Regions from separate parts of the Dorea sp. Marseille-P4042 genome, predicted to be linked through region 2. Evidence: riboswitches for the same ligand, from Rfam matches in the RefSeq annotation. Region 2 holds a riboswitch; the other holds the start of a gene.
What was found. Region 2 has a riboswitch for thiamine pyrophosphate ahead of thiC (phosphomethylpyrimidine synthase ThiC). Riboswitches for the same ligand answer to the same signal wherever they lie in the genome.

Region 1: another riboswitch for thiamine pyrophosphate. It lies ahead of thiS (sulfur carrier protein ThiS); the one in region 2 lies ahead of thiC (phosphomethylpyrimidine synthase ThiC).

Annotation. Positions count from the first base shown of each region.
Region 1 covers NZ_OLMI01000001.1:901,468-916,966, forward strand. Annotated here, with positions in the region: gene C7E02_RS04610 (methylated-DNA--[protein]-cysteine S-methyltransferase) at 1-50, opposite strand, end outside; gene thiH (2-iminoacetate synthase ThiH) at 116-1,357, opposite strand; gene C7E02_RS04620 (thiazole synthase) at 1,430-2,215, opposite strand; gene thiS (sulfur carrier protein ThiS) at 2,281-2,484, opposite strand; TPP riboswitch at 2,723-2,829, opposite strand; gene C7E02_RS04630 (hypothetical protein) at 2,899-4,014, opposite strand; gene C7E02_RS04635 (YitT family protein) at 4,363-5,217, shown strand; gene C7E02_RS04640 (coiled-coil domain-containing protein) at 5,304-6,371, opposite strand; gene C7E02_RS04645 (bifunctional 5,10-methylenetetrahydrofolate dehydrogenase/5,10-methenyltetrahydrofolate cyclohydrolase) at 6,539-7,402, opposite strand; gene C7E02_RS04650 (cyclodeaminase/cyclohydrolase family protein) at 7,433-8,083, opposite strand; gene C7E02_RS04655 (ABC transporter ATP-binding protein) at 8,212-9,936, opposite strand; gene trpS (tryptophan--tRNA ligase) at 10,085-11,146, opposite strand; gene C7E02_RS04665 (DnaJ C-terminal domain-containing protein) at 11,623-12,708, opposite strand; gene C7E02_RS04670 (phosphatidylserine decarboxylase) at 12,940-13,815, opposite strand; gene C7E02_RS04675 (CDP-alcohol phosphatidyltransferase family protein) at 13,888-14,508, opposite strand; gene C7E02_RS04680 (lysylphosphatidylglycerol synthase transmembrane domain-containing protein) at 14,518-15,499, opposite strand, start outside.
Region 2 covers NZ_OLMI01000001.1:151,636-167,134, reverse strand. Annotated here, with positions in the region: gene hypD (hydrogenase formation protein HypD) at 1-1,042, opposite strand, end outside; gene C7E02_RS00835 (HypC/HybG/HupF family hydrogenase formation chaperone) at 1,042-1,251, opposite strand; gene hypF (carbamoyltransferase HypF) at 1,300-3,696, opposite strand; gene C7E02_RS00825 (nitrogenase component 1) at 3,699-4,907, opposite strand; gene C7E02_RS00820 (nitrogenase component 1) at 4,907-6,229, opposite strand; gene C7E02_RS00815 (nucleotide-binding protein) at 6,234-6,989, opposite strand; gene C7E02_RS00810 (uracil-xanthine permease family protein) at 7,298-8,698, opposite strand; gene lepB (signal peptidase I) at 8,745-9,305, opposite strand; TPP riboswitch at 9,558-9,668, shown strand; gene thiC (phosphomethylpyrimidine synthase ThiC) at 9,785-11,095, shown strand; gene C7E02_RS00795 (LytR/AlgR family response regulator transcription factor) at 11,225-12,043, opposite strand; gene C7E02_RS00790 (sensor histidine kinase) at 12,021-13,388, opposite strand; tRNA gene C7E02_RS00785 (tRNA-Thr) at 13,505-13,577, opposite strand; gene C7E02_RS00780 (mechanosensitive ion channel family protein) at 13,697-14,653, opposite strand; gene pgeF (peptidoglycan editing factor PgeF) at 14,705-15,499, opposite strand, start outside.

The sequences.
Region 1 (15,499 bases), 750 kb from region 2:
ACATTCGGGAAAGATCGCGCATACTGCAAAACTTCTTCTCGCGTTCTCATACTAAAAACCTCCGTTCCCTGCAATCATTAAAAAAAATAATTATTTGTAGTCTGACATTTCACATCTACAAATATATATAATCATTCATAACTGGCTGTAAACCATTCTTTTTCAGCGCATCGAACACTTCATCCACCGTTCTTCCGTCTGAAATCTCAAACTGGTCGTCACCTTTATCTTCGATATCTTCCACATGACTTCCAATTCCTGTGCTGACTCCTGCGGATATCTTGGTCGCTGCAATATTTACCAGATTATCACGAACACGGGCACATTCTCTTGTAGACACCGTAATACTTGCAAATGGCATGAACAGACGATATGCACAAACTACCTGAAGTAACTGCGGCTCATGAACATCCATCGGGTTAATGCGATCATTATTAATGATCGGACATAATCTTGGACAAGAAAATGCAATCTCTGCATGCGGATATTTTCTTTGAAGCAAATATGCATGATAACCTGTCGCGAAAGCATCTTTGCGAAAATCATCCAGTCCTAAAAGCGCTGCAAAGCCAACACCTCGCATGCCACCCTTAAGTGCACGTTCTTGTGTGTTCAATCTATATGGAAAAATCCTTTTATGTCCTGCTAGATGTAATGTTTCATACTTATCTGAATTGTAAGTCTCCTGGAAGACTGTCACATAATCTGCTCCGCATTTATGAAGGTATGCATACTCATCCGAATTCATCGGATATACTTCAAGACCTACCACTTTAAAATATTTTCGTGCAATCTCGCATGCCTTTCCAATATACTCCACATTAGATTTTGTCTTACTCTCACCTGTAAGAATCAATATTTCCTGAAGTCCGGTCTTGGCAATAGCAGCCATCTCTTTTTCAATCTCTTCTTCATTAAGCTGTGCACGGCGAATCTGATTATGACAGTTGAATCCACAGTAAATACAGTAATTTTCACAGTAGTTTGCAATATAAATTGGCGTGAACATATACACACTGTTTCCAAAATGCTTTCTTGTTTCAATCTGTGCTTGCTGCGCAATCTCTTCTAAAAGCGGAAGTGCTGCCGGCGAAAGCAGTGCCTGAAAATCCTCTGGCGTCCGGTTATCATGCGCCAGTGCTCTTCTTACATCTGCCTCTGTATATTTATCATAATCATATGCTTTCATTGCAGAAATAACCTGATCCATCACATCAGATTCTTCCAACTGCTCCATATCCGGAAGATACTTCATATGATCGATACGATTCTTTTTCATATCTTCCAGTATTTCTTCATTTACAATACTTTCATTAAAATGACCATCTTTTTTACTGGTCTGCATTGTTTCTACCATCGCTGTTACATTGATCCTCTCGTATATCTTTTCTTGTATATCTTTATACTTGTATTCTGTTATCAGTGCAATTTACTCATGCAAAAATCCTGTTAATGGTGAAGACGCACTTGCTCCTTTATCCAGTATTCTTCCTAATCCGGAAAGATAAGCACTTCTTCCTGCCTCAATTGCCTTTTTAAACGCTTCAGCCATAACCTGGACATCTCCTGCTGTCGCAATAGCAGTATTGGCCATCACTGCTGACGCACCCATTTCCATAGCTTCACATGCCTGTGACGGACGACCGATTCCTGCATCAACGATAATTGGAAGATCAATCTCATCAATAAGAATCTGGATAAACTCTTTTGTACAGATTCCCTTATTTGAACCGATTGGAGAACCAAGAGGCATCACACAGGCTGCCCCTGCATTTACCAAATCTCTGGCTGCATTCAAATCCGGATACATGTATGGCATAACAACAAACCCTTCTTTTGCAAGGATCTCTGTTGCCTTGATTGTCTCGTAATTATCCGGAAGAAGGTATTTCGAATCGTGAATAACTTCAAGCTTTACGAAATCTCCACAACCCAGCTCTCTGGAAAGTCTTGCAATACGAACTGCTTCCTGCGCATTTCTGGCACCGGATGTATTCGGAAGAAGTGTTACGTCCTTCGGCACATAATCCAGAATATTATCAAGTCCGCCTTCATTAGCACGGCGCAAAGCAAGTGTTACGATTTGTGCTCCTGCTTTTTCAATACATGCTTTCATAAGCTCCAATGAAAATTTTCCAGATCCCATAATAAAACGGGAAGTAAATTCATGTCCTCCCAGGATTAATTTGTCTTCGTTTGTGTTTGTTGTTGTCATTTTTTTATCCACCTTTCTTTGTTTACTCATAAATTATGATATCTGCTATTCGCATATCGTGAAGCTTAGAAGCTTCCGCCGCCCATAAAATGCAGAATCTCTACAACATCTCCATCTTTCAGTACAGTTGTATCGTAATTTTCTCTTTTGATGATCTCCTCATTCAATTCTACTACTACCTGCACCGGAATATAATTACATGCTTTCAAGTATTCCGTTACCGACACTGGATGTTCCAGCGTTCTGTTCTCTCCATTGACTGTAATCATGGCTGCTCCTTTCCGGAAATGCGAGTGCGCATCCTGTCGGAGGCTTTTTATATAAAAAGAAATGTAATTTCCTATTATATAAAACAGAGTTCACAAAGAAATACACCCGCGGTGGTGCACCCCTTCATGAACTCTGTTCACTCTCAAAATTTCCTATATTCTATGATTCGCACCTGGCTTAGAAGAAAAGACGTGGTTTTCTATGCATAATAAAGGAGATACACCAATGTATCTCCCGTAACATTATCTTATACGTTCCTACGTTGGCATTATCCAAATCAGGTTCTGGGTCGAAGTTGAAGACTTCCTCTCAGCCTGCTATCACAAGCTCCCCTTTTATTTACAATGCCTAGTATAAATCGATTTTTATTTTGTGTCAAGAGCACTCGGTAATTTCTTCATTGCTTTCTTCACCTACTTATCTATAAACACGGATATTTTTATCTCCGTCTCGTCTCTTGTATAGACGATGCCATGAATATACTTGCCATCATCAGTCACTTTGCTGATGATATTGTCATAGCATGTTTCTCCTTTGTACTGATACTGCTTGACTAACTGAGCTTCTTTCACTTCTTTCGTGTCCAGTTTTTCCACCGGAAAATACACATATACTTTTTCAGAATTTGTATCAAATGCATAGGCACTGGCTACCTGCTTCGCATCAATAAATCCATTCCCATTCCAATTCTCCTGTGAATCCAGACTGGTTTTTTCAAGTATGATCTGATCCTTTGGATTTTCTGTAATCAGGATAATATCATCCTGAATTTTTTTCTCACATTTTACATAGGTATCTTCACCCGCACCCACAACACGATATCCATTCATCAGATACAGTTGATTCTCTATTCCATTTTCAATCGGCCAGCCAGCCAGATTATAATATGGACACCGAACCGTCTGATATGCTTCCCGGCTCTCGTAATCCGTAAGCAATATTGTATCAACGCCTGTCTTCTGGCTTATCTGCGATACAGGAATCTGTTCTACGTCCTGATTGGCATAAGATACAACAGCTCTTGCAGATTCCTTCTGTAAGACTTCTGCCAGATTTTCCCCATCATAAAATGTGTGGATCATTCCATTTTTTTCGTCTTTTACCGTTCCATACTCACCATAACATACATAGTCACTCTCTGCGTGAAGTCCTGTGATGTTATACATTTCTTGTGCAAATGCTGTGGCAATCTCCTGAAACTGATAATTATCAAGCCCGTCCGTATTCTTTTTCTGCCCTGATATCGCAACTAAAAAATCTGCCCCCTTGTACTTCATTTTCACGAATACATTTCCGGTGGGAGAAGGGAAAAAATCCGGCACCGGACTGGAACTGTATTTCTCACAGTTTATCTCTGTAATCTTTGCATCGATTCCATATTTTTCTCTTATATAATTTTTCGCATTTCCCCGTCCTTGCTTTTCATAACGCTTCATTTCTCTCTTTTCTTCCAGCGTATAGCCACAACCTGTCACTGTAACCATTATCAAAGCAACAAGGATCCAATAAACGGCTTTTCTTTTTCCCATACATCTCCTCCCAATCCATCCCCTCATTTGCTATTACTTTTTTAATTATACTGCTCTTTATAAATCTCTGTCAATTTTATACAACAGACACCTTGTTATTCCACACAGAACCAGTTAAAATATACTTTGCAAATGAATGTTGCAAATATTATCTCAGTCGAGAAGACTCCCACCTCTTCAGGTGGTGAGTAATAGCAAATTTGTCTCAGTGGGAGTTAGGTCTCCGACTGAGATAAACGCTCCGCGAGGATGCGCAGTGATTCTGATAGGAATATGTCAGCTTCTCTGACCAGAATCACGCGCCAAGTCTCACGGACGTTCGACTTGAATTATGGGGGATTGTTACATATGAATAAGAAAAATCAATACGCAGACTCTGTAAAGGAAATGTTGATTCTGACGCTTGCTGTGGCAATTATTGCCGCTGCAGTCTACTTCTTCCTTGTACCAAGCCACGCTTCTGTCAGCAGTATCTCTGGTCTTGGAATCATTCTGTCAAACTTTGTACCGCTTCCATTGTCAGCAATCACTATGATCTTAAATATAGTGCTTCTGATTATCGGATTCTTTACATGCGGTCGGGAATTCGGAGCAAAAACTGTTTATACAAGCATTATGCTTCCACTGTTTCTGGGGCTTTTCGAAAAGATTTTCCCGGATTTTTACTCCATGACCGACAGCCAGGAACTGGATGTACTCTGTTATATACTGGTCGTAAGCGTCGGACTTGCAATTTTGTTCAATCGAAATGCCTCTTCTGGCGGACTGGATATTGTTGCCAAAATCATGAACAAATATCTGCATATGGATCTCGGAAAAGCTATGTCACTGTCCGGTATGTGTGTGGCTCTGTCCGCAGCACTTGTGTACGATAAGAAAACTGTAGTTTTAAGTGTCCTCGGTACTTATTTTAACGGAATCATACTGGATCACTTTATCTTCAATCAAGATATGAAACGGCGCGTCTGCATCATCACCCGGAAAGAAGAAGAGCTGCGCCACTTCATTTTATATGAACTTCACAGCGGGGCTACTATCTATGAAGCCATCGGTGCTTACACAATGGAAAAGCATAACGAAATTATCACCATTGTGGATAAAACAGAATACCAGAAACTGATGAAATACATCAATCAGGTGGATCCTAAGGCGTTTATCACAATCTACAACGTTTCCAATATGCGGTATCAGCCAAAAATTTAGTACACATTCTATATGACAAAAAATTGCTCAGACCTTACACGGTCTGAGCAATTTTTCTGTCATATGAGTTCTCACTCTTTCTTTTCCTACCAGTCGGTATACAAATCAATATTACCTTTTCCACTTCCACTATCATAGACTTTTCCAGCTCCAAGAGATGTCTCGACCACGGTTCCTTTTGGATAGTCATCACTGGCAAGTACAATATAACCATCTTTGTCACGGATTGTTCCGTCACTCGCAATATGACGTCCCGGAATGTTAAGTCCTGCTCCCGGAAGTACCTTCTGTGAATAATAGGTTTCAGTATGTCCGTTAAACCAGATTCTCCCTTTGGATGGTGTCAGACCACCGGAAGGAATATTATACTTTCCATGACTGGAACTGCTCCCGGAGTTATTATTACTTCCGGAATTAGAAGGTTTGGAAGAGCTGTTATTATTGGAACTGCTTCCGGAAGTATTATTTCCAGTGGAAGCTGATGCCTGCTTTGCCGCTTCTTCCTGTGCTTTTTTCTGCGCTTCTTCCTCCTGCTTTGCCTCTGCCTCACGCGCTGCCTGAAGCTGCGCATTCACAGTCGCAAGATCTGTGGAAGTTGCTGCTGCTTTCGCCTGAAGATTCTGCTGCTCAGTATTTAACTGACTCTGTAAATCTGTCAGTTCCTGCTGCTGGCTCTTAAGATCCTCTTCCTGCGTCTCGATACCTTGACGTATCTCCATCATGTTCTCCAACATTTCCTTATCATAATCGGTAATGTTCTGAATGAACTCGGCTTTGTTGAGGAAGTCTCCCATACTGTCTGCAGTAAACAGCATAGTAATCATTGTCTCTGAACCATTTTCATACATGTACTTAATACGAGTCTTCATCGTTTCATACTGCTTTTCCTCGTTATTACGAGAAATCTGAAGTGATGCCTCCAGGCGGTATACTTCATTGTTCGACTCTTCAATTTCCGCTTCTGTCTCAGCAATCTTATTGCTGATCGTAACCAAATCCTGATTAATCCCTTCCAGTTGACTTTGAAGATTACTGGTCTTATCTTCAAGGCTTTTGACCTCCGCTGCATGCACCGGCATTGCTGACAGTGCGACACCGAACGCACAGACAAAGGCTGCCCCACGTCTTGCGATCCGTTTCTTATGCATGTTCATAAATGTAATCCTTTCTTGTTTGTTTTGGGGTTAACACTAAGATATTATATACTATTTTTTCAAAAAGAACAACCTTTCTTTGCACAGCACGTTTTTTATCAGAAAGTTCAAGAAATAATTTTAACCTTTTCCTTGATGTTTTTTAACCTTTTCACATATTTGTTATACTATTTCTCACTGGCTTTCATTTTCAAAAGTGCTGCATTTACCACATGCTCCACCAAAATTGAAGTCGTGACTCCGCCAACTCCTCCTGGAACCGGTGTAATTGCATCTACAATCGGTTCTGCCTCATCAAATGCTACGTCTCCGCACAGATTGCCTTCTTCGTTCACATTGATTCCCACGTCAATAACAACCTGCCCCGTTCTTAAATGTTCTTTCTTTATAAATCCTGCACTTCCTGCTGCCGCAACTACGATATCTGCAGCCTGTACTTCCTGCTTTATATTCTTAGTCTTTGTATGACAGACTGTAATTGTTGCATTTTTCTTCAGAAGCATCATAGATACCGGCTTTCCGACTACAAGGCTTCGTCCTACGATCACTGCTTTTTTCCCGGTACAGTCAATTCCATAATGGTCCAGGAGCCTGATACATGCACTTGCGGTACACGGCGCATAGCCCATCTCCTTTCCGGCAAATATACCTGCCATGGAAAGATTGGTAATTCCATCTACGTCCTTTTCTACATCCAATGTATTTAAGATTTTCTCTTCGTCCAGATGAGATGGCAACGGGCGGAAAACCAATACTCCGTGAATATCTTCCGCCTTGTTTAGTTTCTGGATCGTATCAATCACCATTTCTTCCGTTACATCTTCCGGAAGCAGAAACTTTTCATATGCCACAGATAATTTTTCGCAACGCTTTACAGCATTGCGCTCGTATGCAATATCATCCTGTTTTTCACCAATTCGGATAATTCCAAGTTTCGGCATCACTTGATGCTCTTTTAATGTTTTTACTTTTTCTTCAATCTCCTCATTCAATGAAGCAGTTACTTCTTTACCTAACAGTATCTGTGCCATTTTACGATTCTCCTTTTTCATTACCGTGACTTAACGAATCTCATTGCATACGTTTTCAAATATTTCATCCGCCTTCTTCTCATAAGTTTTTCTGAGACTGTCTGTCTCATCATTCAACTGTTGAGCTAATACACGATCTTTCATAGATTTTGTGTTAATATAAATGTTCAATGACGCGCCCTGCAGTGCAGACTTCAAAAGTGTTGCTCCGACTCCTGCATCACTAAGTGCAATCCGGCTTCCTTTTTCAGCAAACTCTTTCATCAGGTCTAATCCTCTTGCACAGGTTTTCATAATTTCAAGCGGTACTTCACATGCATCTTTTAACACAACTGCCATAACTTCTTCCTTTTTTGCAAGTTCTTCCGGCGTACTCTTTGGCAGACTGTACGCTTTGCTTAATGGTTCAAAGACCTCGGCATCTTTTGCCACAAGTTCAAGAAGCCGCTTTGTAATTTCGTCTGCTTCTTTTTTACAACGGATAATATCTTCTTCTACATCTGCATAACGCTTCTTACCGACAGTAAGACTTCCCACCATATTGCCGAGTGCCACTCCGATTGCTCCAACTAAAGCAGACGCTCCGCCGCCTCCCGGAATCGGGGCACTGCTTGCAAGGACATCAATAAAATCCTTGCATGAGTTTTCTGTAAAATCTATCTGTTTATCTAATGAACTCATAGTACGTACCTCATTCTCTAAATACTTTAAATCGTAAAGATTGTTATTATAATAACATTTTCTAAGTGACACATCAATTTCCATATTATCTAAATCTATGTGCCAATTTTATCTACATTTTGTAAAAACTATGACATTTCATAATAATGTGCATAAATACCACCACGTGCGATTAACTCATCGTGTGTTCCACGCTCTGCTATTCCATTGTCAGCAACGACCAGAATCTCATCTGCATTACGGATTGTGGACAAACGATGTGCAATTGTAATGGTTGTACGATTCTTTGCCAACTCTTCAAGACTCTGCTGGATCCAACGTTCACTTTCATTGTCCAATGCACTAGTCGCCTCATCCAGAATCAGGATTGGCGGATTCTTAAGGAAAACTCTGGCAATAGAAATTCTCTGCTTCTGTCCACCGGAAAGCCGGGTTCCTCTTTCTCCGACAAATGTTTCATATCCATCCGGAAGTTCCATAATAAAGTCATGGATATTGGCTTTCTTTGCCGCATCTTCAATCTCTTCCATCGTAGCGTCAGGCTTACCATATGCAATATTTTCACGGATACTTCCACAGAAAAGATAAACATCCTGCTGCACAAGACCAATCTGATTACGCAGACTCTCAAGGGTCAGCTTTCTCACATCTTTTCCGTCAACCGTAATCTTTCCACCTGTTACATCGTAAAATCTTGGAAGCAGGGAACAAATTGTTGTCTTGCCACTTCCAGAAGGACCAACCAACGCAATTGATTTTCCAGCCGGAATATGGAACGATACATTTTCCAGAACCGGCGTGTCATCATCACTATAATGAAAGAAAACATTTTCATAATTCACATCTCCCTTCACGTCATCAAGCAGCTCTGCATCCGGTGCATTCGTAATCTCAGGCTCTGTCTCGACCACGTCCAGAAATCTCCGAAATCCGGACAGACCTTTCTGCATCATCTCAGTCAGCTCCACAAGAATCTGAATCGGACTGATAAAGATTCCGATATAAAGCGCATACATAGCAAGATCAGCTACTTCCATCTGACCATGGGCTATGAGCCAGCCTCCAAATACAAGCGTAATCAGATACATCATGCCCTGAAAGAACAGATTTCCACTCATAAAGCTTCCCATACACTGATAGTTCGCTTTCTTAGATAAAAGAAATCCATGATTGCTCTCCATGAACTTCTCCCGCTCAATCTCTTCATTTGCAAAAGACTGTACGACACGGATTCCGGCAAGCGTATCCTGCAAACTGGAATTCACGTTCCCGATTTTCTGCCTGTTATCCATAAATGTTGTCTGCATCTTCCGGTTCTGGCTGCCCGAAAAGAAAATCATAAATACAACCATTACAAGAAGCGGGATTGCAAGCTTCCAGTTGATCAGGAATAAAAATACAAAAGAGCCGATAATTTTAATCAGCGAGATAAATAAATTCTCCGGTCCGTGATGCGCAAACTCCGCAATATCAAACAGATCCGATACCAGTTTACTCATCATCTGTCCGGAATTGTTCTGATCATAATAAGAAAACGATAATTTTTCATAATGATCAAATAATTGTTGGCGCATATCGCGCTCCATGTGCGCTCCCATCATATGCCCCTGATAGCTGACATAATATTTACAACATGCCTGAAGAACATAAATCAAGAACAACACAATCCCAATCGGTACAAGATTACGCATAATTGAAGACGCATTTTCCACAAACAACGTCCTCGTAAGTGTCCGTAAAATCTGAGGAAAAGCCAGATCCACCAGGCTGATTATCGCTGCACAGGCAAGATCTAAGAAAAAAACAGCTTTGTATGGCGCATAATATTGAATAAATCTCTTTAACGTATGCATTTAAAAACCTCTTTCTACTCAAAATCGCTAGTAATATTATATATACAATTTTGAAAATATATCATTGGGGACGGGGTTTTTTCAAAAAAACCCCGTCCCCAATTAAACTTTAACCTGTCCCTTTTTGTAATCGTCAAAACAATTCCAATTATTTCAAAAAGTCTGGATCTTCAAAATAGTTTATCTTCATAGAATTTTTTACATCTCGAAGTGTTTCTGCAGCTTTTGCCTCTGCAACCTTGCTTCCTTCTTTGAGAATGTCGTATACATCCGGAAGTCTCTTCTCCCATGATTTTCTTCTCTCGCGGATTGGTGCAAGTTCTGCCTGCATTACATTGTTCAGGAATTTTTTTACTTTTACATCTCCAAGTCCACCGCGTTTGTAATGTTCTTTCAGTTCCTCCAGGTTTGCATAATCTGGAAGAAATTCGTCTACATAATCCTGCTTGCAGAATGCATCAAGATAAATGAATACCGGGTTGCCTTCTACCTGCCCTGGATCTTCGACTCTTAAGTGATTCGGATCTGTGAACATGGACATAACTTTTTTCTTAATGTCTTCTGCTTCATCTGACAGATAAATACAATTTCCAAGTGATTTACTCATCTTTGCCTTACCGTCGATTCCCGGCAGTCTCAGGCATGCTTTGTTAGATGGAAGAATAATATCTGGCTCTGTCAGTGTCTCACCATACACGCTGTTGAATTTGTGTACGATTTCTTTACACTGCTCCAGCATCGGCAGCTGATCCTCTCCTACCGGTACAGTTGTTGCACGAAACGCCGTAATATCTGCTGCCTGACTAATCGGATAGCAGAAAAATCCGACCGGAATGCTTGCCTCAAAATTCCTCTGCTGAATCTCGGCTTTTACTGTAGGGTTCCTCTGTACCCTGGACACTGTAACCAGATTCATATAATAAAATGTAAGCTCTGTCAGTTCCGGAACCATAGACTGAATGAAAATATTAGATTTTGCCGGGTCGATTCCGCAAGCAAGATAATCCAGTGCCACATTCATAATATTCTGTCTTACTTTCTCTGGATGTTCCGCATTGTCTGTCAATGCCTGAGCATCTGCAATCATAATATAGATTTCATCATAATCACCGGAATTCTGCAATTTCACACGCTCCTGCAGTGATCCTACATAATGTCCCACATGAAGACGTCCTGTTGGTCTGTCACCGGTTAAGATAATTTTCTTCATTTTTTGTTCTCCTTAGCATATATTTTACATAATCTGTATCCATATACAATTACATGTCTTTATAATCTGCCTGCTTTCCTTATATTATCTATGCTTAAAGCGTAGATTCAAAGCAAGCAATATCTAAGCAGGCAATATCTAAGCAGGCAATATCTAAGCAGGCAATATCCTTGTTCATTATAAGCTTTTCTTAAGAAAGCGTCAATACACGAACACAGTAATTCGTTAAACTGTAGGTTTAGGAGGTTTATCCTGTAAATCTATATTACAAATCTATACTGTAATTCAAGAATGCCTCGGCATTCTTGCTGCGAGGTGCGCGTCATGCAATTGCATGACATACTTCTACTGCGCACCTCTGCAATTCTGCCGGAGGCTATATCAGCTGGGGGATGGGCTCCCACCACTGATACCAGCTTGTTTCTCACCACCTATGGAGATGGGAGTCATCTCCCAGCTGATCTATTCTTTTATTATTATGCTACACCTTGTTGTCCTTTCTTACATGCTACTTCGAATTCTCTTAATTTTCTTTTTGCTTCTTCACTCAGATTTCCCGGCACATCAATCTGGACCGTCACATATTGATCTCCATGCTGATTCTTATCTTTCATAGAAACAATTCCTTTGCCTCTCAAACGAATCTTTGTTCCGGACTGAGTTCCCGGATTAATCTTACACAATACATTTCCGTGAAGCGTCTCAACCTTCGCCTCACCGCCAAGTACTGCTGTTGTGAATGGAACTCTGACTGTTGTGTAAACATCCATGCCCTTCCGTTCATATCCTGGTTTTGATGCGACTTTCACTTTCAGAAGAAGATCTCCTGCTTTTCCGCCATTGATTCCCGGATTTCCTTTTCCGCGAAGCCGAATACTCTTACCCGTATCAATGCCGGCCGGAATCTTTACCTCCAATGCTTTGCCTACTGCTTTTCCATTATTTTCCGTCAAATGTATGACTTTCTCACAACCAAAGGCAGCTTCGTCAAATCCTACTGTAATTTCTGCTGTAACATCTGCTCCGTCCTGGCTGTAATTTCCATACGATCCACTTTCGCCAAAGCCACTTCCACTAAAACCAGTGCCGCCAAAGCCACTTCTTCCAAAGCCACTTCCACTAAAGCCACTCCTTGATCCTTTCGAAGAACTTCTTGTAGCGCCGCCAAAGCCACCAAAGCTTCCTCCAAAAATGTTCTTCAGGAAATCGTCCATATCGCCATTTCCTTCAAAATGATATTCATGGAATGTACCGTCCGGTCCTGCATACTGGTAAGTACCGCCTCCATTTCTGCTATAAGCGCCACCATAAGCACCACCTGCTGCACCGCTTCCATCGAATGCAGCATGACCAAACTGGTCATACATTTTTTTCTTTTCCGGGTCACTTAATATATTGTAGGCTTCTGTTGCTTCCTTGAAGCGCTCTGCCGCCTGTGCATTTCCCTGATTTGTATCCGGGTGGTATTTTTTTGCCAGTTTCCGATATGCCTTTTTTATTGTGTTCTTGTCTGCATCCCGGCTAATTCCTAGGACTTCATAATAATCTCTTTTTGCTGACATAATCTGTTCCTCCCTTAGTTTGCTGTTTTTCATATTCAAGAATGTCTGCAGATTGTATTCTGATACCCTCTGATATCTTAAATCACCCCACAGGAATTTACCTGTGGGGTAATCATATCTGCCATAAAACATAATTTCTCGATTACTTCAGAACTCTTTTTGTTCTACTTGTAATATAACACTCATTTTTTATAATGTCAACATAAGATTATATTTTTTTAACGCCCGGAATTATTCATATTTACAACCAATAGGCTCGCCCATTTTTACCAATGTCTCTGCCTGTGCTTTTGTATTGTGGATAATATCCTTGTCCGGTTCTGCCATGCCAGGCTCTGTCATCACCACAATCGTAGAACCACCGAATTCGAACATTCCTTTTTCGTCACCACGTTTTACCTGAGCAGAATCTTCTTCATGATTATTGATTTTTCCAACCATCAAAGCTCCTACTTCCATAAGAAGGATTGTTCCTAGCTCCTTTGTCTTTAGAAGACAGTATTCCCTCGAATTCATTTTGTAAATTGGATAATAATCATTTGCCACTGGGTTCACTGTATGAAGTACGCCGCGAATCTTCCGCTGTCTTGACTTTCTTCCATCTGCCACATAGCAGTACCGGTGATAATCATCCACGGTCAGACGGATCACATAAATCCAGCCGCCCATATAACGTTCTGCCAAACGCTCATCTTTTAAAAGCTGCGCTGCCGAGTACTGTGTGTGTTTGATCCAGAATCTCCCTTTCCGCGTGATTGGATACGCAGTGACTTTTCCATCGCTTGGGCTGATCAGAATATTTTTCTGTTCATTGATCGGTCTTTGCTCCGCCTTGATCTTCCTTGTAAAAAATGCATTATAGGAATTAAATTCCTGCTTTTCATAAATGCCAAGATCAATGTGATTCTTTTTTACAAAGGAAGGGATTATCCTCCTGGAAAGTCTTGTACTTAAAAACTTTCCACAAATATCAGAAACTGCCGGAGACAAAAATGGGCGGAGCAGCATTCTGGTCAGCGCATGACCATAAATAACTTCTAACAGGTGATCCTGTCCAGTCGTTCCGTCTATTTTCATTCCATCACGAGTGATATATGTCACAGCCATGTCTTTTCCCTCACTTAATGTTCAATCTCTCATATATTCTTTCATGATTCCACCTGGCTTTGCAGGAATTCTCTACCAGATATGCAGTCCATGCAGCACTGCCAGTGCGACAATGACAACCATGACAGTCTGTCCCAGCTTCTTCGGCTTGCGGAGTCTGAAATTTGTGATAAATAAAAGTCCGATGATCAGTACAAGTGCATGCAAGGCAATGATAAAATCTTTGCCAAGTATCGGACGGAACACATATAAAATAGGAAGTGCAACTGCCATAGAAGTAATCGGAAGTCCTTGATAACATTCCCTGTTTTCCGTGGTCTCTTCCTGACGGATTTCTTCAGACACATTATACCATGCCAGACGGATCAGTCCTGCCAGCACATAGAACATCAGAATCGTAACTCCGATACCATGGTTCATTCCCATACGATATGCGATCAATGTCGGACCCACACCAAAACAGATAATATCTGCCAACGAATCAATCTGAATTCCAAACTTTTTCTCCACTTCAGTACGATTTTTTTTCGTCCGGGCAATCTTGCCGTCAAACATATCACAAAATCCTGACAGTGCCAGACAGACAATCGCCATTCTCGGATAACCATTCATAGAAAACAGCATTCCTCCCATCGAAATCAATACACTTACATAAGTCAGCACTACTGTGTAATCATATACACCTAACATCATTCATTTTCCTCAACTTTCTTGTCCCTTTTTAACATTTCTTCCTATTGTAAAATTCGCAAAAATTGTAAGCAGTGCACTTAAGAGCAGCTCGGTGTAATATCCCAGGCCACGGCTTAAGAGCATTCCCGGAAGCAATAACTTACTTCCAAATATTGGTAAAAATATTCTTAAAAATAACTGTTCGCTGATTCCCATTCCTCCTGGCAGTGGCAACATATCCACAGCCACAGAGATGGTTCCCTGCAATATAATGATGACAAATGCAGAACTTCCGGAGAGTCCAAATGCTTTATATACAAACCAGGTTACCGCGAACAATGCAAATCTCTGGAATACTGTAATTGCAAACACTTTCACAAGCACCCATACATGCTCCCGCAGATACACCGCCGTCGCACGGTACTGATCCATAGAAGCATTCACCTTTTCAAGTCTTGAACTCTTTTTCTTCATCAAATGCATTTTTTCCAGAAGGTCAAGTCCTTTTACAAGAATTGATCTTGCAAGCATCGGATGAAATACAAGTACCAGCATTCCTGACACACAGAATACATTGAGTGCCGTCCCCAGATAAAAAATATGACGAACCCGGTAAAGGTGTGCCTTAATAAAGCCCTGACCAAAAATTGTCAGTGTAACTCCGATTACCACAAGTACCAGCTTATATGTAATAGTCACGATCATAAGAACAAGCGTAGACACCGGAATCGGAATCTTCTCTTTTTTCATATAGTATATCTGAGCCGGCTGTCCGCCTGTCGCTGACGGAGTAATACAGCTAAAGAAAAAACCGACCGACGAAAATAAAAAACAGGTCCATTTTTTCAGTTTGATTCCAAGCGTATGCATCATATAAAAAATGATGATGGATTCACCCCAGATAAAAATCACGACACAGATCACACCCGGAATCAGCCAAAGCGGATTCACTGTCTTCACAATGTGGACGATTTTTCCCAGATCCTCCCCATGAAAGACGCCATACAGTGTT
Region 2 (15,499 bases):
CTTCGCCGTACATATAGTACGCGGAACATGCACCTTCTCCTGACACCATGCATGCGCCAACCGGATGCTGTGGTGTACAGACCTTACCAAACACCTTACAATCAGAAGGTTTACATTTTCCCTGAAGAACATCTCCGCACCGGCATGCAGGATTTGCTTTTCCCTGAATCGGCGGAATCTTGTATTTCTTCCGTGCGTCAAATGCGCTCCATTCCTCTTGAAGTCTCATTCCTGAACCTTTGATTACGCCAAGTCCTCTCCATTCACTATCACAAGGTTCCATCATCTCTTCTACCAGCTTCTGCGCCTGTGGGCTTCCATTCTCTGTTACTACACGCGGATAACAATTTACAAAAAATGGCCTGCCTTCCTGAAACCGTGCCAGTGCCACTGCCAGCGCTGTCAAAAGTTCTTTTGCTGTAAATCCTGCTACCACACCGCTGACTCCTTCTTTTGCCAGTTCTTCACACAGCTTCGTCCCGGTGATCGCATTAACATGTCCCGGATACAGGAAAATGTCTGCGCTTCCCTTCAATGCTTCATATGCCTGCGGCATCGTTTTATTCGCTGTCAGAATCGAGTAGTTCGTCAAGCCCTCTTCCCTTGCTTTTTTCACAGAAAGACAAGCAGACGGAGTGGTGGTCTCAAATCCGACTGAAAGGAATGTAACCTGCTCCTTTGGATGTTCTTTGGCATACTCCTTCGCATCTACTGGAGAATAGACAATACGGATTTTCGCACCCTTTTCTCTTGCCCCGGCAAGACTCATATTCGTTCCCGGTACACGTACCAGATCACCAAATGTACAGATTGTCACTTGCCTTTCCAGTGCCAGATAAATTGCTTCGTCAATGAATCCGACCTGTGTTACACAGACCGGACACCCCGGTCCCGAAATCAGTTCCACCTGTTCTGGCAAAAGTTTCCGGATTCCAAGTCTGAAAATCTCATGTGTATGGGTTCCGCACACTTCCATGATCCGCACCGGAGGACCATCATAGCCTTCGATGATCTCTCTGGCTGTTTTCTTTTTTTCTTCCATTATAATAAATCCTCCATGAGCTGATCTGTCTCACTTTCATCTTCATCCGTAATCTTCGCGATTGCAACTCCTGCATGTACCATTACATAATCTCCCGGCTCCAGTTCATCCAGAAGTTCCGCAGAAACCTCCCTCTTTGCTCCATCAGCATCTACCACTGCCATGCCTTCATTTATTCGCACTACCTTTGCTGATAATCCAACACACATGCTCTTAACCTCCCATAATCTATTCTTTTTATCTTTCAAGATCTGTTTTTACTTTACATTTTTACTATCTGTCTGCTTCTTTTTATTCAGATATGCCATGCCGTAAACTGCCTGGCCAAGCCCGATACCGCCATCATTTGGTGGAATCAGATGATGCCGCAATACCTGGAACTTTCGATTTAAAAGTTCCTTTTCCACGAGTTCCAGCAATAGACGGTTCTGAAATACGCCGCCACTTAACGCCACCTGATTACATTTCTTCTGCGTTCGTACATTTTCGCAGGCTGCGCAGATCTCCATTGCAAGCAACTGATGAAATACATACGCAAGCTTTCCGACATCTTCCCCTTGTCTTCTGCCCTCAATCATCTGCCAGACAATTGCATTCGTCTGCAAGAAAATATGTTCATGCTCCTTAACATCTGTATGCTTACCATTCTTAGCATTTGGGGCATTCTTGACATTCTCGGCATTTTTGGCGTTTTTGGTATTTTCCTTATTCTTTGCCTCATGTTCTTTCTGCCATGCCTCTGCTGCGAATTCCAGTGCCATGGACGCTTCCCCTTCAAATGTAGAGCTTTTTTGAATCCCCAAGATCGCACTTACTGCGTCAAACAGCCTTCCTGCACTTGTAGACTCAATTGCATTCAAATGTCGCTGTGCCATAGTAAGAATCACATTTGCTTCTGGTTCGGTACATAATTCCAATTCTTTTATGATATTTTTTGCGTTTTCTTTCTCCCTCACAAGCCCACCAATGATGGAGACTGCAATACGAAATCCTTCCTGGGAAGCAATGTCTCCGCCTACATGCCAGAATGGCTCAATACTGCCTATTCGTTTGAAATGTTCATAATCTGCGTACAGAATCTCACCGCCCCAGATAGTACCATCCGTTCCATATCCGGTTCCATCAAAGGAAACGCCAATGACTGGACCTGCGCAGTCATTTTCCGCCATACAGGATAAAATGTGCGCATAATGATGCTGCACTTGTATCATTGGCAGCTTCATTTCATGCGCCACCATTGTGGAATTGTACTTCGGATGCAGATCTGCCACTACAAGCTCTGGCTCTACTTCCAGCAAAGCAGTCAGCCGCGTGATCGTCTCCTGAAGCGCTTTCACCGTCCGAAGATCTTCCAGATCTCCTACATACGGCGCCGGATAAAACCGGTCATCATGTCCAATACAACATGCATTTTTCAATTCTCCGCCCACAGCAAGCACCTGCCCTTGCCACGCTTTTGAAAGCATATATGGGAGTGGTGCATACCCCCGGCTTCTTCGGATCATATACGGTTCTTCCCGGTAAAAATCCATCACGGAATCGTCTGCACGGATACGGATCTTCCGGTCATGAGAAAGTATGCAGTCGCATAAATGTGACAGTTCCTCTTTTGCTTCCCGGTCATCTCTGCAAATTGGTGCACCGGAAATATTTCCACTGGTCATCACGAGAAAATCCGGCATCTGAATGCCGTCATCATACTGAAATAACAATAGTTGAACCGGTGCATAAGGAAGCATTATCCCCACCTTCGGATTAAAAGGAGCTACCGATTTTGCAAGTTTGCTTACGCCTTCTTTTTTATCCAGCAACAGTATCGGTTTTTGATGCCCGGTCAGTATCTTTTCCTGTTCTTCGCTAAGTTCACATACACGGCGCACCGCCTCTTCGTTACGTGCCATCACTGCAAATGGTTTGACCGGACGTTTTTTTCTTGTCCGCAAAAGTTCCACGGCTGATTCCTTTGTCGCATCACAGCACAAATGAAACCCACCGATTCCTTTGACTGCCACAATTTTGCCTTCCGCGATTACGCGTCTGGCGTAAGTAACCGCGTCTCGTCCTCGTTCGCTTCTTTCTGCCAGATACACCTGTGGTCCACAATTATTGCAGCAAACAGGCTGTGCGTCAAATCTGCGGTCCTCTGGATCATGGTATTCGTGTGCACAGTCCTGGCACATTGGAAATTCTTTCATACTGGTACGTTCCCGGTCATACGGAAGTGCATCTAAAATAGTCAGTCTCGGTCCGCAGCATGTACAGTTAATAAATGGATGCAGATACCGTCTGTTCCCCGGCTGATACATCTCTTCCTTGCACTCTTCGCAGATTGCAATATCCGGAGAGACAAAGATTTCCCCTTTCGTCTTTTCGCTCTCAACAATCTGAAAATCTTTATAAATTTCCGGATTTTCAACGTCTTCTATATTCATCTTCAAGATTGCTGCACGTTTCGGAGACTGTTCACGGATCATGGTCACAAATCTATCCACCTGTGCTTCTGGCGCCTGTGCGAAAATCTCTACATAAGGACCTTTGTTACTGACGCTCCCATGGATATTACAAGTCGTTGCGTGACGGCTTACGGTTGGACGAAAACCGACTCCCTGAACAATTCCGTAGACACGGATTCGTCTGGTCACTGTTTCTTTCATCTCTACGCCTCCCGCTTTTTCATTTCCTCAAGCAATTTTCCTGACACGGCAAAATGTGTGGCATCTATAAAAATTCTTTTTCTTTCCGTCTCATGTGCATCTGCCACATAACCTGTTCCAGCCATTTTATAAGCATCTTCAGTCATGCGTTTCATCATCGGATCTGCAAAAACAATGTCGTAATCCTCTTTCTTGATAAGCTCCATATAATCATCTTCTTCTCGAAGTGAAATATCACCTTCTTCGGAGAGTTCCTGCTTCATCATGAACCAGCTTGCTACCGTGATAACTGCATTGTTATCAACAGATAGATCCCCATTTACTTTCTGGCATCTTCGTCTGATTTCTGCACGCATTGCATTTCCAATAACCTGCTGATGCACGATTAGGATTTTCTTTCTCCGATAATCCATACCCGGAACCAGCTCTTCTACAATTGGGTAAGTGACCTCATAAGGTGTGCCAAATGTTTTTTCCAGATATTTCGCAGCTGCCAGAGCCGCCGGGGAAACTACAATATTTTTTTCAACCTCGCCTGCTGTTCGATGATTATCAAGACCATCCGTGCTCCGGCAGACATTTTCTCCCATGCAGTAGCAGATTGCTTCTTTTCCTTCTTTTTCCTGGTAATATTCTCGAATCTTCTTTGGTGCCTGAAGGTCACTTATGTCCTGCGGCGTTAATCCAAGAACCCCGATCTTTCCCTGTTTTTTCTCAATATCCAGATTCGGCTTAATTCTTTCACTTGCCTTATCAATCATTTCCTTTTCTGCAAATGTCCGGAAAAGCTCCAGCCATGCTTTTTCTTCGCCCACATCATATAATTCCATACCATCTGTATCAATGGTGATAACAGGCATATTTAATTTTTTCTCGCACATTCTTCCAAGTGCCTTGTAATCCGTTCCGATTACTGCCGGAACCGGTGTCCCAATGATTGCTACAAACTTTACATCGAGCTTTGAAGCTGCATCCACCAGCTTCTCCACCAGACGGTCATCTCGTCCGAGAATTGCGTCCATATCACGCAGTCCCGCACTGAACAAGGCACTTTTTTGTTCAAACCAGCGCGGCTCGTCGAAACCACATACATTTCCTGTACAGCCGCCGGCGTCACAGATTGCGATCAGTCCCCCAAGTTCATATAACACGGACACCGCACCAGACTGATCCGGTGCAAATGGTGTCAGATATTTTCTAAGTCCTCTCACTATACTACCTCCAGTAATTGTTCGAATAATCTTCTCACTCCTGCATATCCATATGGCTGTTCTTCCCCGTTCCACATGACATATGGACAATCCGGATGATAATAACAGGCATCTTTTCCGATTGCCAGATTCACATCGCTTTTCGCCGGGTCATAATAAATCATCGTCGGTTCCATATTGGAAAATACTTTCGTCTCTGGACTTATTTTTGCCAGAGAACGAATGTATGTGAAGTTCTCCACCGTGATTGTCCCGTAAATTTCCGGTACAGAAAATCCGTAACGTATCAAGGCTAATGATAGTTCAAATGGATCAGCGTTCAGGCATTCTCCGATTGCAAAAGAAGCATCCGGACACTTCTGCCAGAATTTTTCCAGTGCATCTTCTGCCTGCTTTTTATATTTTTCATCATAAAATGCAACACCGAGTGCATTACCAAGTGCATGATACTGGTTTTCAATCTTGTCTATCTGATAGAGTCTTCGAAGCTCGATAAATGGAATTTGAAGCCGGTTGTGAAAATCTTCTGCTGCAAATCTTGCTTCGTGGTGCAGTACCAGATTGAAATTTGCTTCTGACATAGTCTGATATTCCATATAATCCTTACATCTGGAAATCTCATGAATCGTCTTCACTCCCGCACTATGCAGCAGATCATATATCTCACAGTCATCCACAAGCGGCGAGAAAAATCCCAAAAGATTGACTACATTGCCTTTCTTTTTTCCCGGCTCAAGCAGTGAATATAAGGACTGCCTTACATGTACCATCGGTGGTTTTCGGCCTTCTCTTGTAAGCGCATACATATAACAAGGTCTGACCGGAATCTCTACCTGTTCTTCCGCCTTTTTGCACACCCGCTCCATATCCGTTCCAAGAAGGGCATCCACACAGGTAATGCAGATCATAACGACCGATGGTTTTTTCGGACAGACACTGCAGATTTCCTCTACTGCTTTTGGAATTTTTTTCAAATGTCTTCCTGTCACAATATCGGTCTCGTCCATCATCAGATAATAGAACCGGTCATTATATTCCTTCATCGAACTGATCAGTGAAGTATTTCTTCCACAACACCCCGGAGCCACGATCAACATAATGGAATCTGGTACTGCAAGACCGGCACGCTTCACGCCAAAGCCTTCTGCTCCCGGTGAATTGAATGCCAGTGTAGCCGGCGAACTGTAGATCAGATGCTTATGTGACTGAAACTGTGTCGGAATCTGTTCCAGGCCAAGCCTGCTCAGTTCTTTCGTTGTACAGAAAAATGCTTCTTTTTCCACTTTCTGGTTTTCTGCTTTCATCTTCGTAATTCCCACCATGTCCTTACTCCTCGCTTTCCAGTAATTTTTTTGCAAGGTCATAGAATCTTCCACTGATCTCTGACTCTGAATTTCCTTCAATCACCGTCTGCCCCTGATCTTCGTAACGGATGATCTCATTGCTTCTTGGAATCTCTCCCACGATTGGAATTCCGCTTTCCTTAGAAAATGCCTGCACTTTTTGCACCTCATTTTCCACGTTTCTGTGATTCAGCACAATGCCAAACACCCGTGCATAGCTTCGGTCTTCAAAATTACGAACTGCGCTGGAAATGTTATTAGCCGCATACAACGCCATCTTTTCTCCGGACGTTACAATCAATACTTTTTCTGCATAGCCTTCCCGGATCGGTGCTGCAAAGCCGCCACACACAACATCTCCGAGAACATCGTAAAGCACTACATCCGGCTTGTATGTCTCAAAAAGTCTCAAATCTTCCAGAAGCTGGAATGTTGCAATAATACCTCTGCCAGCACATCCCAGTCCCGGCGTCGGGCCGCCTGTCTCTATACAGAGTACGCCGCCAAATCCTTCCTTTGAAATATCTTCTAATTTCTCCGGTTCCTCGTCTTCCTCCCGCATATAGTTCATGACCGGACGAAGAGGCTTTCCTTCCAGCAGATTAATTGTAGAATCTGCTTTCGGGTCACAGCCTATCTGAATGACTCTTTTCCCCATTGTAGCAAATGCTGCCGCCAGATTCGAAGTTACTGTGGATTTCCCAATTCCACCTTTTCCGTAAATCGCTACCTTTAACATGTCTCCCTCCCAATTTCCCCCAACGAAAAAGGACCTTTCTCCTTCCGGAAAAAAGTCCTTATATCTGCCACTAAAGTAGTATTCACCCTGAGAAATCTGTACAGATGCGATTTCTGCATGATGGATTCTTGTACAAGGAAGATGCACTTTCCCCAACTGCATCTTCCCTGTGTCTGATATATTCGACTATTCCCGCTCGGATTACCTTGCCGTCAGAGTCTTTTTTAATTATTTTCTTTTAAATTATCTTTGTTTATTATAACCTGCCAAACTACTTTTGGTCAACATATGCTATTTTATTCACAAAATTATTTTTTCTTTTTCGGCAAAAACAAACTCAACAGCAGAGATACCACGAACACACCTGCCACTGCATTTCCATTGAAGATATCTCCCACCTCATGTGGAAATGCACTGAAGAAGTTGCCGGATGTCTGTGTCAGTCCTACACCGATTGCAAATGCCAGTGATACAATGACCATCGTCCGGTCATCGAACTCACATTCTTTGAGCATCTTGATTCCTTCATACATAATAGACCCGAACATCATAACTGTACAGCCACCAAGAACTGCCTGTGGCAGGGAATTAAAAAATGCTCCCAGCGGCGGGAAAAGTGATGACAAAATCAAAATAAATGCTCCCATCAAAATCGCAAACCGGTTGATGACCTGCGTCATCGTTACAAGTCCCACATTCTGGCTGAAAGAAGTCAACGGCAGACATCCAAAACAGCCGGAAAGTGCACTGGAGAATCCATCTACAGCAAGTGACCCCTGCAATTCTTCCATCTTGATCTCGCGATCCAAAGCACCGGTACATACGGCGCTTGTTGCACCAGTTGTCTCTGCCGCAGATACAAGAAATACAATAGCAATTGTCAAAAATGCTCCCAGATCAAAGATTGGTTTATGGCTGGTCAGAAAGACCAGCTTCGGCAGACTGAAGACTCCAACTTCCTGTACAGTCTTTGTAATTCCGGAAAAGTCTACCATCGGCGCAATACCTGCAACTGTAAAAATGATCGCCAACAGATATCCAAGAATCAATCCCACCAGGACATTCAAATTCTTATATACCCCTTTCAGTAAATATCTGGCTACCAGGCATACAATCAGGGTAAATGCTCCAACAACCAGATGATACCATGCGCCAAAATCAGCAACTCCGCTTCCGCCGCCCCAGGAATCCATACCTACGGACAATAACGAAAGTCCGATTGCGATAACTACACACGCGGATACGACCGGTGTCAGGAAGCGCTTCCAGTATCTGGCACTAAGCCCCACCAGTCCTTCAAAAATACCTCCTAAAATAACAGCACCAACCATCCCTTCATATCCAAGTTCCGGATTGGTACAGATTACTAACAGACTTCCAAGAAACGTAAAGCTGACTCCCATAACTATCGGAAGCCCCGACCCGATCTTCCACACCGGATATAACTGCATACATGTTCCGATACCTGCCACGAACATCGCACATTGTAAAAGCTGGGTGATCTCTGCAGAAGTCAAGTGTTCCCCTGTTCCTCTTACAAGCGCGGCACTGCAAACGATCAGCACCGGCGCCAGGTTTGATACAAACATGGCCAGTACGTGCTGCAGCCCGAATGGAATTGCTTTTTTCAGTGGCACTCTTCCGTTCAGCCGGTATATATTCTCCGTACTGACATCTGCCACTTTTTCTTCTTTGTTTGTTGTACTCATTGTTTTATCCCTCTCAAATCCTTTTTCTTACTTTTATTAGTCCGGTCTACTCAACCTTCCCAATCTCACTGAACGGCCAGTAGCGGAAAACGGCCTTTGCAAGAATCGCATCTTTTTCTACGAAATGATTCTTCCAGTACCTGGAATCCAAACTGTTATTACGATTATCCCCCATCATAAAATAGCAGTTTTGTGGAACTTCATATGGTCCGAAATCTCCGATCGGTACTTCGTTGCAGAAACTATCATCCAATGGCTTCTCTGATCCATCTATGTACACTTTTCCGTCTTTCACTTCCACAGTCTCCCCAGGCAGACCAATGACTCTTTTTATAAATATCTTAGATGGATCATCCGGATATTTAAAAATGACGATATCAAACCTCTGCGGATCTTTTGATTTGTATGCAAACCGGCTGCCGATGATCCGGTCTCCCTTCATAATTGTTGTCTGCATAGATTCAGACGGAATCACCGCATTGATATAGACCAGTTTATTTAGTGCAAACACGACCAGAAAAATAATAAGAAATGTCTTGGCATAATCCCATATCGTTGCAAGTACCCCTTCTTTTTCCGGTTCATGTTTCCCTTTCTTTCCACTCATATATATATCTTCCCTTCTACTTGAACATTCTCTTTTCAAAACATCATGTGTTATAGCTCACAAGATGTTTCTATTCTACCACACATTGCCCTATGCAGGAAACTAATTTCTATTTCTATTTTTCAATGCTTCCAGTTATGGGAAAAATGGCAAAAATCACATTTTCATCTTGCTTTTACGTTTTTTCAGGTCTATAATAACTGGTAAATCGGAACGCCCCATGCAATACATATCATTTCATGGACATTTCGAAAATTACATATGGGGAGCTGGTGAAAACCGGCTGAGAGGAAGCGTAATTCCGCTTCGACCCATAACCTGATTTGGATAATGCCAACGTAGGGAACATATCTTAACGCGATAATTAAGGAAGATGCTCTACGCATCTTCTTTTTTTATACAAGCGATACATTGGGGACACCACCTTGTACCGCTATAGAAAAACTCAGACAAAAAATGAAAATGGAGGCAAAATGAACATGAGAAACTACACTACACAAATGGATGCAGCCAGAAAAGGAATTCTCACGCCTGAAATCAAGACCGTCGCTCAAAAAGAGCATATGTCCACTGACGAGATGATGAAGCTCGTTGCTGAAGGCAAGGTTGCAATCTGTGCCAACAAAAACCACACATGTCTGAATCCGGAAGGCGTCGGCAGTATGCTTCGCACGAAGATCAATGTAAATCTCGGAGTCTCTAGAGACTGTAAAGATTACGATATCGAAATGCAGAAAGTGATGAGTGCTGTAAATCTCGGAGCAGAGGCCATTATGGATTTATCCAGCCACGGCAACACTCAGCCTTTCCGGCAGAAGCTGACACACGAATGTCCGGCAATGATCGGAACTGTTCCGGTCTATGACAGCGTCATCCACTATCAGAGAGATCTTGCTACTCTGACTGCACAGGATTTCGTCGATGTAGTACGTCTTCACGCTGAGGACGGTGTGGACTTTGTAACACTGCACTGTGGAATCACCCGCAAAACTATTGAACAGATCAAAAAACACAAACGTAAAATGAATATCGTAAGCCGCGGAGGAAGTCTTGTATTTGCATGGATGTGCATGACCGGGGAAGAAAATCCGTTCTATGAACATTTCGACGAGATTCTGGATATCTGTGAAGAATACGATGTTACCATCTCCCTTGGTGATGCATGCCGACCGGGATGTCTGGCCGATGCCACAGACGTATGCCAGATTGAAGAGCTTGTACGCCTCGGCGAACTGACAAAACGTGCATGGGCACATAATGTACAGGTCATGGTCGAAGGTCCTGGACATGTACCACTTGACCAGGTCGCAGCCAATATGAAAGTTCAGCAAAGCATCTGTATGGGCGCTCCATTCTACACACTTGGACCACTCGTCACAGATATTGCTCCTGGATATGACCATATTACTGCTGCCATTGGAGGCGCAGTTGCTGCCATGAACGGTGCTGCTTTCCTTTGCTACGTAACACCTGCCGAGCATCTGGCACTGCCAAATGTCGACGATGTAAAACAAGGCATCATCGCTTCTAAGATTACCGCCCACGCCGCTGACATTGCCAAAGGTATCCCTGGTGCAAGAGATATTGATGATAAAATGGCTGATGCACGCCAGAAACTGGACTGGGAAGCACAGTACGCCTGTGCTCTTGACCCGGATACTGCAAGAGCGATCCGCGACAGCCGCCGTCCGGAGGATGACCACAGTGATACATGCAGTATGTGTGGCAAATTCTGTGCCGTACGAAGCATGAACAAAGCACTTGCCGGCGAATACATCGATATTTTATAATTCACCTGCCACTTATAGCAGGAATCTTCTCAGGAGATAGAATACATAAGAAAAAGGAATACACAGAAAAAGCTTCCAGATACAGATACAAATACATTTCATCTGGAAGCTTTTTCTCTAAAAACCGTTTTATTTATTTTCCTTTTTCCATCTCTTATGAATGTCATTCAGATACTTTTTATTGTACGCAGCCCATTCGTACTGTGACATATACTCCCCTTTATATGCATTCATAACCTCTGCATCTTTTTTATTGAATTTGTAATAGTCACAGTCGATCATCTCCGGAACAATGGCAATATTATTGTAGCTTTTCTCTATTACGTCTTCTGCTTCCAGCTCCTTCAACGTCTGTTGCAGTGATGACAAAATCTTCTGAATATACCACTGTTGTTTTTTATCATAGGGTTCATTTTCAAATAAAACTGCTGCCAGTTCCTTCACTGAGCAGGAAGAACCGTTGCGATCCACCAAATATGCCATTACCTCTTTCGCCTTCGATCTGCTGAAATGTGCCGGCTTTCCAGTTCTGTCATATACTTCAAAATTGCCAAAGCACTGAAATTTCAGTCTTGGTTCATTTTCAGCCGGCAATGGATAGCGAAGATCTTCCGTCTCTTTTCTGATTTTCCCAGCCGTTACTGGTTTTTCAATATAACCGCTGGCATGTATTGCCATTGCGTCTTTTGTGTACTCATCATATCCTGTAACAAAGATAATATTAATGTCCGGAATAATTTCTTTTAACTGTTTTGCCACATCGATGCCGCTCACACCACGCATACAGATATCTAAAAATGCGATTTTGCATCTCGTCTCCTTTGCAAACTCCAGTAATCTGGACGGTTTGCTAAATGGGTAAATATTTGCTTTCGGGCATACCTCCCGGACAGCTTCGCACGTCATCTCCAATGCCAATGGTTCATCATCTGCTATTATAATGTTCATGATTGTCCCCTTTCGGTAAATTAATTCGTATTTTAGTTCCTTTTCCCTTCTCACTGTAAATATCTACAGTTCCATTGCACATCTTTTGAAACCGGATTCTTGCGTTACGGACTCCTATGTGCTGTCTTCCATCACTTTGCTCTTCCATCTTTGATATATCAAACCCGACTCCGTCATCTATGATGCAAAGTTCAATCTGTTCTTCATTCTCTCTTGTCGTAATTCGAACAGCTCCCCCATCTTCTTTCTGTCCAACTCCCCAGTTTATTGCATTCTCAACAAAGGGCTGCACAGATAACATTGGCACTTTAAAATCAGTTTTCTGCAGATCATATTCTACATGCAGATCATCTCCAAATCGAAGCTGTTCCAGATATAAATATATTTTAACATATTTTAGTTCTTCTTCAAATGGAATTGATTCTTTTTTGTCAATTGCGTTTATATGATTGCGCCAGTAATCCGCAAAATTGATGATTGCCTTCTTCGCTTCTTTTGGATTTTTGCTGCAAAGCTGCGCCAGTGCTGTCAGCGAATTATATAGGAAATGTGGCTGGATCTGGGCAATCATCATTTGCATCTGATTCATGGACAATTCATGTTCCTGCTGTATCAGAATCTTTTCCTGTTCTACGATTCGATCATACTGTGCCATATGGACACTAATGCAAATATAGATCAGCGCCAGCGTTGTCGCCAGATTAAATGTGGTTGATTTCCAAAGCATTTGTGCCGGAATCGATGCAATCGGTATCAATCCGTACATAAGAAGGCTTAACACATCATGTCTGACAAGTGCTTTCCTGTGTTTTAACAAAATCACAATGTTTCCACACATCACAATAATACAATAAAACTGACACAGCCAATAAATCGAACCTTGTGTATAATCCCCCTGTGTGTCCAGATAATAAAACTTCCCACTGATATCACTGGAGATCCATAATATGATTGCAATCACTGTTGACAGCATGACCAGATACACGTAAGTATTTCCAATCTTCTCGTGTTGATAGATTGTCTCTTTTACATAATAGGTATAGACCATACATTCCAGAGAGAGACAGGTAAATGTCAGATTCAACATAAATAGAAGCCACACTTCATTCTTTCCGAAATCCATAGCGGTCCAGCTCAGTACATCTGCCGTAAGTACGATCATGTGAATCACAAGCCAGATGATCAGAATATAATCTAATGTATTCCTCTTTGCTTCCTTCGATGTAACATGTTTGATTCCACGTTGCATTTTAATCTTTGCAATACATGCAAACAGCAATACGAATGTAACTAATGCTGCAAAACTTTCCAAAGCGGTATTGGCAAAAGCTATTTCATCCGACATAAAAATTCCTCCATTTTTATTATCCGTATAATTTTTATGTATCATTTGACATCTTGTAATAAGAAAAGGATCCTTCTTTCTCGAAGAACCCTTATATGCACATCTATATAAAAAGAAGCTGGAAATCGGACTTGAACCGACGACCCCTTCATTACGAGTGAAGTGCTCTACCAACTGAGCTATTCCAGCAAGTGTTGTGATTGACGTACGACAACCACAACTACTATTATATCGAATCTTCTCAGATTTGCAAGAACTTTTTTAGTTTCTGAAGCATTTCTGAAGCATTTTTTACTTCTTGCTTCTTATCAGTTCTCTTTTCCCATCTGGACAGTCAGATGCGGATATGCCATCTCAATCTCATTCTCATCCAGTTTCAGTTTGATTTCTTCCAGAATCCTCCATCTTGCATTCCAGTAATCTTCATTCTTCACCCATGCACGGGCACCAATGACTACCGAACTTTCTGCAAGTTCATGGACAAATACCAGAATTTCTTCATTCTTGATGGTCGCATCGTCCTGTCTGATAATCTCCTCAATGACCGCCTTTGCTTTTCGCAAGTCCGCTTCATAAGCAATATCTACTTTCAGATCCAGCTTCCGCTCCGCCTTAGCCGTTGCATTCGTCAGACTGTTATTGGTCAGCATTCCATTTGGGATCACAATCGTTTTATTATCAACGGTCGATAACTTTGTATAAAAAATCTGAATTTCCTTTACCGTCCCTTCGTTGTGGTTTGTATCCTCAATAATATAATCTCCCACTTCAAATGGTTTCAGAAGCAGAATCAATACTCCGCCTGCAAAATTAGAAAGGCTTCCCTGCAGAGCAAGACCGATTGCTACACCGCCAGAAGCAATAATCGCTGCCACTGAAGTTGTATCAACTCCTAATTTTGCTGCAATCATAAAAATCAACAGAAAATATAAAGAAAATTTCAAAACAGAGTCTACGAACTGCTCTACTCCTTTATCTGCACTGGACCTTGCCAGCGATTTTCTCACAATTTTCCGTATAAATTGGATCAGAACACGCCCGATCATAAATACTGCAATTGCAATCAGCACTTTCACTCCAAATCCGATCAGGTCTGAAAGATGCTCCTGCAGATACTGCGTTGCCTGATTCATCTCATTCACTGCATCCTGCGTTGCATCTGTCACTCCTTTTGTCGCATCTGCCACCCCTTGTGGCACATCCCCTGAATCCACTTTTAAGGATGTCCCCTGTGTGGTTGCCAATTTTAACAACATGCTATTCATATTATTGTCTCCTGCTTTACTTTCTAGTTTACATTTTCATATCCAGTCTCTCTATTTCTTCAGGGCAAGAAATGCACTCAATGTTCCGCGTTCATTTCCTGTTGTTCTGTGTGAGAACAAAATATCCGGGTTGCAGTGTGTACATACATTGGTCACTGCAATATGCTCCGGAAGAATTCCTGATTCTAAAAAAACAGACTCATTTGCCTTCCATAAATTCAACTGATATTTTCCATTTTTTTTCTGATAAAAAATTTCAGGCCAGAGATTTTCGTCATAATTCTCACAGAATTTTTTAATAACATCTTCACTGACTTCATAACAATCCTGACAGATAGACGGTCCTACCGCTCCTAAAATATCTGCCGGATCACAACCAAACTCTTCCTCCATCTTTTCCACAGTTACTTTTCCAATCTTTCCAACTGTTCCTCTCCATCCAGAATGGCTCAGTCCAATGACTTTCTTCACCGGATCCACAAAATAAAGTGGTACACAATCTGCATAAGAAGTTACAAGACAGATTCCCGGCACGTCCGTAATCATTCCGTCTGTCTCAGGAAAGGACTGTCCCTTCTCCTTGGCGTACACGCGCTTTACATTCGTCGTATGTGTCTGCTGCGTATAAGTAAAATCTGCCACTTCTACGCCGATTGCCTGCGCAATCAGTTCACGATTCTTTTTCACCGCCTCCGGATCATCTCCTCTTGTCAGGCTGATGTTCATAGAACTGAAGCACCCGGTACTGACTCCACCCAGTCTGGTAGAAAATCCGTGGTTAACGATTCCTGTATTTTCCAAAAGCGGATAGGACAGATACGGCACACCGCCGCGCTGCCGCTCTAC